3 regions of the Pantoea sp. ABR1s genome follow, and region 3 is predicted to be linked to each of the others. Evidence: predicted binding sites of a transcription regulator. Region 3 holds the regulator's gene; each other region holds the start of a gene.

Region 1 (3,266 bases), 860 kb from region 3:
TAACCCAACATTTCACAACACGAGCTGACGACAGCCATGCAGCACCTGTCTCAGCGTTCCCGAAGGCACCAAAGCATCTCTGCTAAGTTCGCTGGATGTCAAGAGTAGGTAAGGTTCTTCGCGTTGCATCGAATTAAACCACATGCTCCACCGCTTGTGCGGGCCCCCGTCAATTCATTTGAGTTTTAACCTTGCGGCCGTACTCCCCAGGCGGTCGACTTAACGCGTTAGCTCCGGAAGCCACTCCTCAAGGGAACAACCTCCAAGTCGACATCGTTTACGGCGTGGACTACCAGGGTATCTAATCCTGTTTGCTCCCCACGCTTTCGCACCTGAGCGTCAGTCTTTGTCCAGGGGGCCGCCTTCGCCACCGGTATTCCTCCAGATCTCTACGCATTTCACCGCTACACCTGGAATTCTACCCCCCTCTACAAGACTCAAGCCTGCCAGTTTCAAATGCAGTTCCCAGGTTAAGCCCGGGGATTTCACATCTGACTTAACAGACCGCCTGCGTGCGCTTTACGCCCAGTAATTCCGATTAACGCTTGCACCCTCCGTATTACCGCGGCTGCTGGCACGGAGTTAGCCGGTGCTTCTTCTGCGGGTAACGTCAATCGATAAGGTTATTAACCCCATCGCCTTCCTCCCCGCTGAAAGTACTTTACAACCCGAAGGCCTTCTTCATACACGCGGCATGGCTGCATCAGGCTTGCGCCCATTGTGCAATATTCCCCACTGCTGCCTCCCGTAGGAGTCTGGACCGTGTCTCAGTTCCAGTGTGGCTGGTCATCCTCTCAGACCAGCTAGGGATCGTCGCCTAGGTGGGCCATTACCCCGCCTACTAGCTAATCCCATCTGGGTTCATCCGATAGTGAGAGGCCCGAAGGTCCCCCTCTTTGGTCTTGCGACGTTATGCGGTATTAGCCACCGTTTCCAGTGGTTATCCCCCTCTATCGGGCAGATCCCCAGACATTACTCACCCGTCCGCCACTCGTCACCCAAGAGCAAGCTCTCTGTGCTACCGTCCGACTTGCATGTGTTAGGCCTGCCGCCAGCGTTCAATCTGAGCCATGATCAAACTCTTCAATTTAAGTTTGATTTGCTTAAACAAGTTAAGCGGTGCTCATCTGTAAAACGTCATAATGAATTTCATTATGTGTTCACTCGTGAGGCTTGATATTTTTTACGTCCGGAGACGCTGATATCAATCCTGCGAGTGCCCACACAGATTGTCTGATAAATTGTTAAAGAGCAGTGCGAACAGTGCGTTAGCGTCCTGTCGCGAGGTGGCGTATATTACGCTTTCCTCCTGCAGAGTCAACCTCTATTTCAGAAGTTTTTCTCCGGCGGCGCAGTCTCCTGTGCCTCTCAACCTGTCATCCCGTTGCCGGTGTTCCGTGTCGATGGAGGCGCATTATAGGGATCCCGTTTCAGAGCACAACCCTTTTTTTGGATCTTTTATCTGAACGGTTATAAATGATCCAGATTGATGAGATCGCCAGCGATCCAGGCCAGAATTGGCTTGTCAGCTGCCTGAAATCGCATCAGGCTGCATTGAAAACAGAACAAAGGAGAACATGATGACTTCCGCCCTACGTCCATATAAAGACCTTTTCCCGCAAACCGGCCAGCGCGTTATGGTCGATCCAAGCAGTGTTGTGGTCGGTGATGTCATAATGGAGGACGACGTGAGCATCTGGCCGCTGGTTGCGATTAGGGGGGATGTGAATCAGGTGCGCATTGGTGCCCGTACTAATGTACAGGACGGCAGCGTTCTGCACGTTACGCATAAATCAGCGTCTAACCCGCAAGGCTTCCCTCTTATTATTGGCGAGGATGTCACGATCGGGCATAAAGCGATGTTGCACGGCTGTACCATTAGCGATCGCGTGCTGGTCGGAATGGGATCGATTCTGCTTGATGGCGTAATAGTAGAAGAAGAGGTGATGATTGGTGCCGGAAGTCTGGTGCCGCCAGGTAAAAGACTGGAGAGCGGCTATCTCTATCTGGGTAGTCCGGTCAGGCAGATCAGGCCGCTGAATGACAATGAGAAGGAAGGTTTACGCTATTCCGCTAATAATTATGTCGCCTGGAAAGAGGATTACCTGGCGGGAGATAACCAGATCCAGCCCTGAGCATCAATATTATCCTGACGGATAGCCGCTTCGGCCTCATCTTCCAGATCCCAGCGATGGTGCTGAAACAGCGCCATCGCCTCCCCTTCACCAAAACGTGAAGCCAGCGACTTCCCGCTGATTGCACAGGTCAGCCGCATGCCGTTGACCAGCACCGGGAAACAGACCGCGTTCAGTTCAGCATTATAGGTTTCATCATCAGGAAACTGTATCGCCTGATTCATGGCTGCATGGCCTGTTTAAGCTGGGTAATCACCGGCGCGATTTCCGGCATCACACCGTGCCACAGATAGAAGGCATGAGCAGCCTGCCCCACCAGCATGCCCAAACCATCTGCCAGATGAGCCGTGCCCTGCGCCTGACACCAGCGCAGGAAAGGCGTCAGCCCGCTTTGATAAAACATGTCATAACAGCGCACATCAGCATGAATGACTGCTGCAGGTAAAGGAGGGGTTTCGCCATTCACGCCGCTTGAGGTCGCATTAATGATCAGATCAAAGTGCTGATCTGCCAGCTGCTCAAAACCACATGCGCGGATAGTGCCGCTCGCTGCAAACAGGCCAGCCAGCTCTTCCGCCCGCGCGGCGGTACGGTTAACAACAGTGAGTGTCACGCCTGCTGAGAGAAGCGGCAGAATGACCCCACGTGCAGCACCGCCCGCCCCCACCAGCAATACCTTGTCACCAGAGTTGATCATCTTCAGCCGTTCAAGATCGCTTAACAGCCCGATACCATCCGTGTTGTCACCCAGGATCTGCCCATCGCTGAGTTTTTTCACCGTGTTTACCGCGCCGGACAGGGCTGCACGTTCGCTGAGCTGATCGGCAAATTCCCATGCCTGCTGTTTAAAAGGTAACGTCACGTTGGCGCCACGGCCTCCCTGTTCGAAAAAGGCAGAGAGCGCCTGAGGAAAACCATCTATCGGGGCACAAATCCGACCATAGCGATGTTCAATGCCCGTCTGTTCAGCGAAAGCCTGATGGATCAGCGGAGATTTACTGTGGTTGATCGGATTACCGAAAACGGCGAATTGATCCATGAATTAGCCCTGACGTATAAGTTCGCCGCTGATGACATCGCGGATTTCAGAGGGATTGAGCCGCCCACCCGTTTTTCCCGACAGAACCGGGA
Region 2 (3,266 bases), 480 kb from region 3:
CTTCGCCCGCACGAATGTCATCGTAGTGGCTGAAGGTAGAGTAGAGCAGACCGGTACCGGAAGTCATGGTCATGAATTCGTTACGGAAGCCGATCAGGCCACGGCTTGGGATCACGTAGTCGAGACGTACGCGGCCTTTGCCATCCGGATCCATGTTTTTCAGATCGCCCTTACGCTCACCCATGGCTTGCATGACTGAACCCTGGTTGTTCTCTTCGATATCCAGCGTAACGTTCTCGAATGGCTCCTGTTTACGGCCATCGATTTCGCGGAAGATAACTTTCGGACGGGATACCGCCAGTTCGAAACCTTCACGACGCATGTTTTCGATCAGAACTGACAGGTGAAGCTCACCACGACCTGATACGCGGAACGCGTCAGCATCTTCGGTTTCTTCAACGCGCAGAGCCACGTTGTGAACCAGTTCTTTGTTCAGACGCTCAAGGATCTGACGTGAAGTCACGTACTTACCTTCTTTACCGCAGAACGGTGAGGTGTTGACGTTAAAGAACATGGTAACTGTTGGCTCATCGACACTCAGTGCTGGCAGCGCCTGCACGTTCTGTGGATCACAGATGGTGTCAGAGATGTTCAGCTCGCCCAGACCGGTGATAGCAATGATATCGCCCGCTTCTGCCAGGTCGCTGTCGATACGCTCAAGACCCAGGTGAGTCAGGACTTTACCGACTTTACCGTTACGGGTTTTGCCTTCGCTATCGATGATAGTGACTTGCTGGTTAGGCTTAACTTTACCGCGCTTGATACGGCCGATGCCGATCACGCCCAGGTAGTTGTTGTAGTCCAGCTGAGAGATTTGCATCTGCAGTGGGGCGTCAGCCTCAACCTGCGGAGGTGCAACGTGGTCGACGATCGCCTGATACAGCGGGGTCATATCGTCAGCCATGTCGGTGTGCTCAAGACCAGCAATACCATTCAGCGCAGAGGCGAAAATGATAGGGAAGTCGAGCTGCTCATCAGTAGCATCCAGGTTAACGAACAGGTCAAAGACCTGATCAACAACCCAATCCGGACGCGCACCAGGGCGGTCTACTTTGTTGATAACCACAATCGGCTTCAGACCATGCGCGAACGCTTTTTTGGTCACGAAGCGGGTTTGCGGCATAGGGCCATCCATCGCATCTACAACCAGCAGCACCGAGTCCACCATGGACATGACGCGCTCAACTTCACCACCGAAGTCGGCGTGTCCCGGGGTATCAACGATGTTGATACGGTAGTCATTCCACTTAATGGCGGTGTTTTTTGCGAGGATGGTAATCCCACGCTCTTTCTCCAAATCATTGGAGTCCATCACGCGCTCTGTTGCTTCGGTACGGGCATCAAAAGTACCGGATTGTTGCAGCAGTTTGTCAACCAGGGTGGTCTTTCCATGGTCAACGTGCGCGATGATGGCGATGTTACGCAAATTTTCGATCACAGCTTTGCCTCAGGCATTAGAAATAGCGCGTTATTGTACACTGATTAAGCGGAAGACTGAACACGATCACACTTTTCACTGAAAGTTTATTGCATGGAGGCCAATTTGCCCTGTTACCGGTGCAGAAAATGCACTAAGTTGGTCTGATGCACCAAAATAGTGCCATCAGACGACCGTTAAGCACCACAATGGTGCAATAAAACGATCGTGGTGCAGCCGCTTTATGACAAAAAGGTGCACCACAAGGCGATTTAAGCATCATCAAAAAAGTTGGCACAGAATTCGCTTTATCTAAATCAAGCGTAAACGCCAGACAGATGTCGGTTGAAGAGCGTGCCGGAAGAGGTTGGTCAGGGAGTTGTTTTCCCGCAACGTATTCCGGAAACGACGTTTCCTCGCCATGTAGATAATGAAAGACCATTTCCAGGAGAGTTGAGTATGTCCGCTGAACACGTTCTCTCGATGATGAACGAGCATGAAGTTAAGTTTGTTGACCTGCGTTTTACCGATACCAAAGGTAAAGAACAGCACGTTACGATCCCTGCTCACCAGGTTAACGCTGACTTCTTCGAAGAAGGCAAAATGTTCGATGGTTCGTCTATCGGCGGCTGGAAAGGCATTAACGAATCAGACATGGTGCTGATGCCTGACGCCACCACGGCGGTCATGGATCCTTTCTTCGAAGATTCTACGCTGATCATCCGTTGTGACATCCTCGAGCCAGGCACCATGCAGGGCTACGACCGCGATCCACGCTCTATCGCTAAGCGCGCTGAAGATTTCCTGCGCTCTTCCGGCATCGCTGATACCGTACTGTTTGGACCAGAACCAGAATTCTTCCTGTTCGATGACATCCGTTTCGGCTCATCGACGTCCGGTTCACACGTTGCTATCGACGATATCGAAGCGGCATGGAACACCGGTAAAGAGTACGAAGGCGGTAACAAAGGTCACCGTCCAGGTCTGAAAGGCGGCTACTTCCCGGTTCCACCGGTTGACTCATCACAGGACATCCGTTCTGCCATGTGTCTGACCATGGAGCAGATGGGCCTGGTTGTTGAAGCGCATCACCACGAAGTGGCGACCGCGGGTCAGAACGAAGTGGCAACCCGCTTCAATACCATGACCAAAAAAGCGGACGAAATTCAGATTTACAAATATGTGGTTCACAACGTTGCGCACGCTTACGGCAAAACCGCGACCTTTATGCCGAAGCCTATGTTTGGCGACAACGGTTCAGGCATGCACTGCCATATGTCACTCTCCAAAGGTGGCCAGAACCTGTTTGCCGGCGATAAGTACGGCGGCCTGTCTGAAATGGCGCTGTTCTACATCGGCGGTATCATCAAGCACGCTAAAGCGATCAACGCCCTGGCGAACCCGACCACCAACTCTTACAAGCGTCTTGTCCCGGGTTACGAAGCACCGGTTATGCTGGCTTACTCTGCCCGTAACCGTTCAGCCTCAATCCGTATTCCGGTTGTTGCCAGCCCGAAAGCGCGTCGTATCGAAGCGCGCTTCCCGGATCCAGCGGCTAACCCATACCTGGCGTTCACCGCACTGCTGATGGCTGGCCTGGATGGCATCATCAACAAAATCCATCCTGGCGATGCGATGGACAAAAACCTGTATGACCTGCCACCGGAAGAAGAAGCTGAGATTCCAAAAGTTGCAGGCTCTCTGGAAGAAGCGCTGAATGCACTGAACGAAGATCGCGAGTTCCTGACCCGCGGCGGAGTATTCACTGACGAATCGATCGATGCTTACATCGAACTGCGTAAAGCAGAGATGGATCGCGTTCGCATGACGCCACACCCGGTTGAGTTCG
Region 3 (3,266 bases):
GCACGTCGATGCTGACCGCCGCCGAAATATTGCGCTCAGCCAGCGAGTTAGCTAACTCAGGCAGCAGCACGACCGGCAGGTTATCAACGCAGTAGAACCCCATATCTTCCAGCGCACGGAGCGCCACTGACTTCCCCGAGCCTGAACGACCGCTAACGATCATCAGCACCATGACCTTCTCTCCCGTTTTAAAACCGGCACCCGGCCGGTAAAGACGCGTTACTGATCCGACTGGACTTCCGTAATAATGGCATAGAGCTCTTCATCACTCTGCGCTGCGCGCAGACGACGGCAAACCGTTTTATCTGCCAGACGCTTTGCCACCAGTGACAGGGTGTGCAGATGTGTTTTGCACTGGTCAGCCGGGACCAGTAAGGCAAACAACAGATCGACCGGCTGGTTGTCGACGGCATCAAACGCAATCGGCTGTTCGAGGCTGATAAACACCCCAACCGCGCGCAGCGTATCCTCTTCCAGCTTGCCGTGCGGGATGGCTATCCCGTTACCAATACCGGTACTGCCCATGCGTTCGCGGGTCAGGATCGCTTCGAAAAGCGTCTGGTGCGGCAGGTTGAGCTGCTTAGCGGCCAGTTCGCTGATGATTTCCAGCGCACGTTTTTTGCTCTGGCAGTGGACGCCGCTGCGGGTGCAGTCTGGCGAAAGCACTGTGCTCAATTCCAGTGTGAGATCGTTGTTCATTATCGTTTCACTTGCGTGTTCACCAGGCCATTCACCGCCAGCGCGTATTGACGCGTGTGACAAACGGCGCCTGCTCAGATGACAAAACGGGGCGGATTATCCGCCCCATCCTGTCGGCTCTGCGCGCCAGGCGCGCGTCGCTAGCGTGAAGGTTAGTGTTTTTTCAGTTTATCTTTGTGTTTGGTCAGCTGACGGGTGAGCTTATCGATCAGTCCGTCAATGGCCGCATACATATCTTCCGCTTCGGATGTGGCGTGCAGCTCGCCACCATTCACGTGTAGTGTTGCGTCAGCCACCTGCGTGACTTTCTCAACCTTCAGGACAATATAGACCTGATTGATATGTTCAAAATAGTGTTCCAGTTTGGCAAATTTACCGTTGACGAATTCACGCAGAGGTGGAGTGATTTCAACGTGTTGCCCGGTCAGGTTCAGCTGCATAGGTCTTCCTTCTCATTTCTTTCAAACCAGTTGTTTACGCTGGTTCGATGGCGGGATGGATAAAGACTCACGATATTTGGCGACGGTACGCCGTGCCACCATGATCCCCTGATCAGATAACATGGAGGTCAGTTTACTGTCGCTCAAGGGTTTGGCTGGATTTTCCGCCGAAATTAATTTTTTCACCAGGGCACGAATCGCGGTAGAGGAGGCTTCACCGCCACCTTCGGTATTCACGTGACTGGAGAAAAAGTACTTCAGTTCAAAAATGCCACGCGGGCTGTGCAGATACTTCTGCGTGGTAACGCGGGAGATGGTCGATTCGTGCATCTCAACGGCCTGGGCGATATCCGCCAGCACCATCGGGCGCATAAATTCTTCACCCTGCTCGAAAAAGGCCTGCTGCTGCTCAACAATACAGCGCGTCACTTTCAGCAGGGTATCATTGCGGCTTTCCAGGCTCTTAATCAGCCAGCGGGCTTCCTGTAGATTACTGCGAATGAACTGGCTGTCGCTGTCGTTCCGCGTCGCGCCGCTCATTGCCGCATAGTGCTGATTGATCTTCAGACGTGGCACGCTATCGGCATTGAGTTCAACCGTCCAGCGGCTGCCGATCTTACGCACCAGCACATCGGGAATGACATATTCTGGTTCGCCGGTGTTGATCGACTGACCCGGACGCGGGTCCAGCGACTGAATCAGCAGCATCGCCTCTTTCAGCACCTCTTCTTTGAGGCGTGTGACCCGCATCAGGCTGCGGAAGTCGTGGTTTGCCAGCAGATCGAGATGTTCGCTGACGATCAGACGCGCCTCTGCCAGCATCGGCGTTTCGGGCGCATATTGTGAAAGCTGCACCAGCAGGCAGTCACGCAGGTCGCGCGCGCCAACACCAATCGGGTCAAAGCGCTGGATGCGTTTCAGCACCGCTTCAACTTCATCCGCTTCGAGCTCATCATCGCCGATGCTGTCAAGGATCTCCTCAAGCGAAACGGTGAGATACCCGGTGTCATCAATAGCATCGACAATAGAGGTGGCAATGGCGCGATCGGTATCGCTGAACGGCGTCAGTCCGACCTGCCACATCAGATAATCCTGCAGCGACTGGGTTGTTTCGCCCTGATAAACCGGTAACTCATCATCCTGGTAATCGGTGCCGGTGCCGGAAGGCGTACCCGCGGTGTAGATCTCATCCCAGGTCGCATCCAGCGGCAGTTCATCAGGCATCTCTTTCTGCTCAAGCGCTTCGCGTGTATCCAGCGCCTCGGCCTCTGAAGACTCCCGTGAATCGATCTCTTCATGCAGGTCAGTCTGCTCAAGCAGCGGATTACTTTCCAGCGCAAGCTGAAGCTCCTGCTGGAGTTCAAGCGTAGAGAGTTGCAGCAGGCGAATCGCCTGTTGCAATTGCGGAGTCATTGCCAGCTGTTGGCTGAACCTGAGTTGTAAACCTTGCTTCATAGACAGGATGATCGTTCCCAGGTAAACATCGGTATTAACGACACCTTATCAGAGTCTGAACTCTTCACCCAAATAAACCCGCTTAACCTGCTCATCCGCAAGAATTTCATTCGGTGTGCCGTGTGCGATCAGGTGCCCCTGGCTGACGATATAAGCCCGCTCACAGACCGCTAACGTTTCGCGTACGTTATGGTCGGTAATCAGCACACCGAGGCCGCTGTCACGCAGATGCTCAATGATCTTCTTAATATCGATAACGGAGATGGGGTCAACACCGGCAAAAGGTTCATCCAGCAGTATAAATTTAGGATTAGCCGCCAGCGCCCGCGCAATCTCAACACGACGTCGCTCACCACCCGAAAGTGCCTGGCCCATGCTGTCGCGCAGGTGCTCAATGTGAAACTCTTCCATCAGCTCACGAGCACGATCCTGGCGTTGCTCTTCGGTCAGGTCGTCACGGATCTGCAAGACCGCCATCAGGTTATCGTAGACGCTGAGGCGACGGAAGATCGATGCCTCCTGCGGCAGATAGCCGATGCCACGACGCGCACGGGCATGCAGCGGCAGGATGCTGATATCTTCATCATCAATAATAATGCGGCCAGCGTCACGCGGCACAATGCCCACTACCATGTAAAAGGTGGTGGTTTTACCTGCACCGTTCGGGCCCAG

Evidence for each region. The regulator sigma-54, encoded in region 3, starts transcription at its own class of promoters, with help from an activator protein. The targets are predictions, from matches to a motif close to GTTGGCACANNTTTCGCTNT.
Region 1: the regulator sigma-54 is predicted to act here: its motif matches at 1,286-1,305, upstream of ACXKZD_RS02325 (gamma carbonic anhydrase family protein).
Region 2: the regulator sigma-54 is predicted to act here: its motif matches at 1,708-1,727, upstream of glnA (glutamate--ammonia ligase).

The regions. Positions count from the first base shown of each region.
Region 1 is NZ_CM173823.1:473,995-477,260, reverse strand. Features, by position in the region: rRNA gene ACXKZD_RS02330 (16S ribosomal RNA) at 1-1,090, opposite strand, end outside; gene ACXKZD_RS02325 (gamma carbonic anhydrase family protein) at 1,581-2,135, shown strand; gene ACXKZD_RS02320 (DUF1488 family protein) at 2,102-2,359, opposite strand; gene aroE (shikimate dehydrogenase) at 2,356-3,174, opposite strand; gene tsaC (L-threonylcarbamoyladenylate synthase type 1 TsaC) at 3,178-3,266, opposite strand, start outside.
Region 2 is NZ_CM173823.1:101,275-104,540, reverse strand. Features, by position in the region: gene typA (ribosome-dependent GTPase TypA) at 1-1,438, opposite strand, end outside; gene glnA (glutamate--ammonia ligase) at 1,877-3,266, shown strand, end outside.
Region 3 is NZ_CM173823.1:3,675,698-3,678,963, reverse strand. Features, by position in the region: gene rapZ (RNase adapter RapZ) at 1-172, opposite strand, end outside; gene ptsN (PTS IIA-like nitrogen regulatory protein PtsN) at 220-699, opposite strand; gene hpf (ribosome hibernation promoting factor) at 852-1,139, opposite strand; gene rpoN (RNA polymerase factor sigma-54) at 1,161-2,594, opposite strand; gene lptB (LPS export ABC transporter ATP-binding protein) at 2,643-3,266, opposite strand, start outside.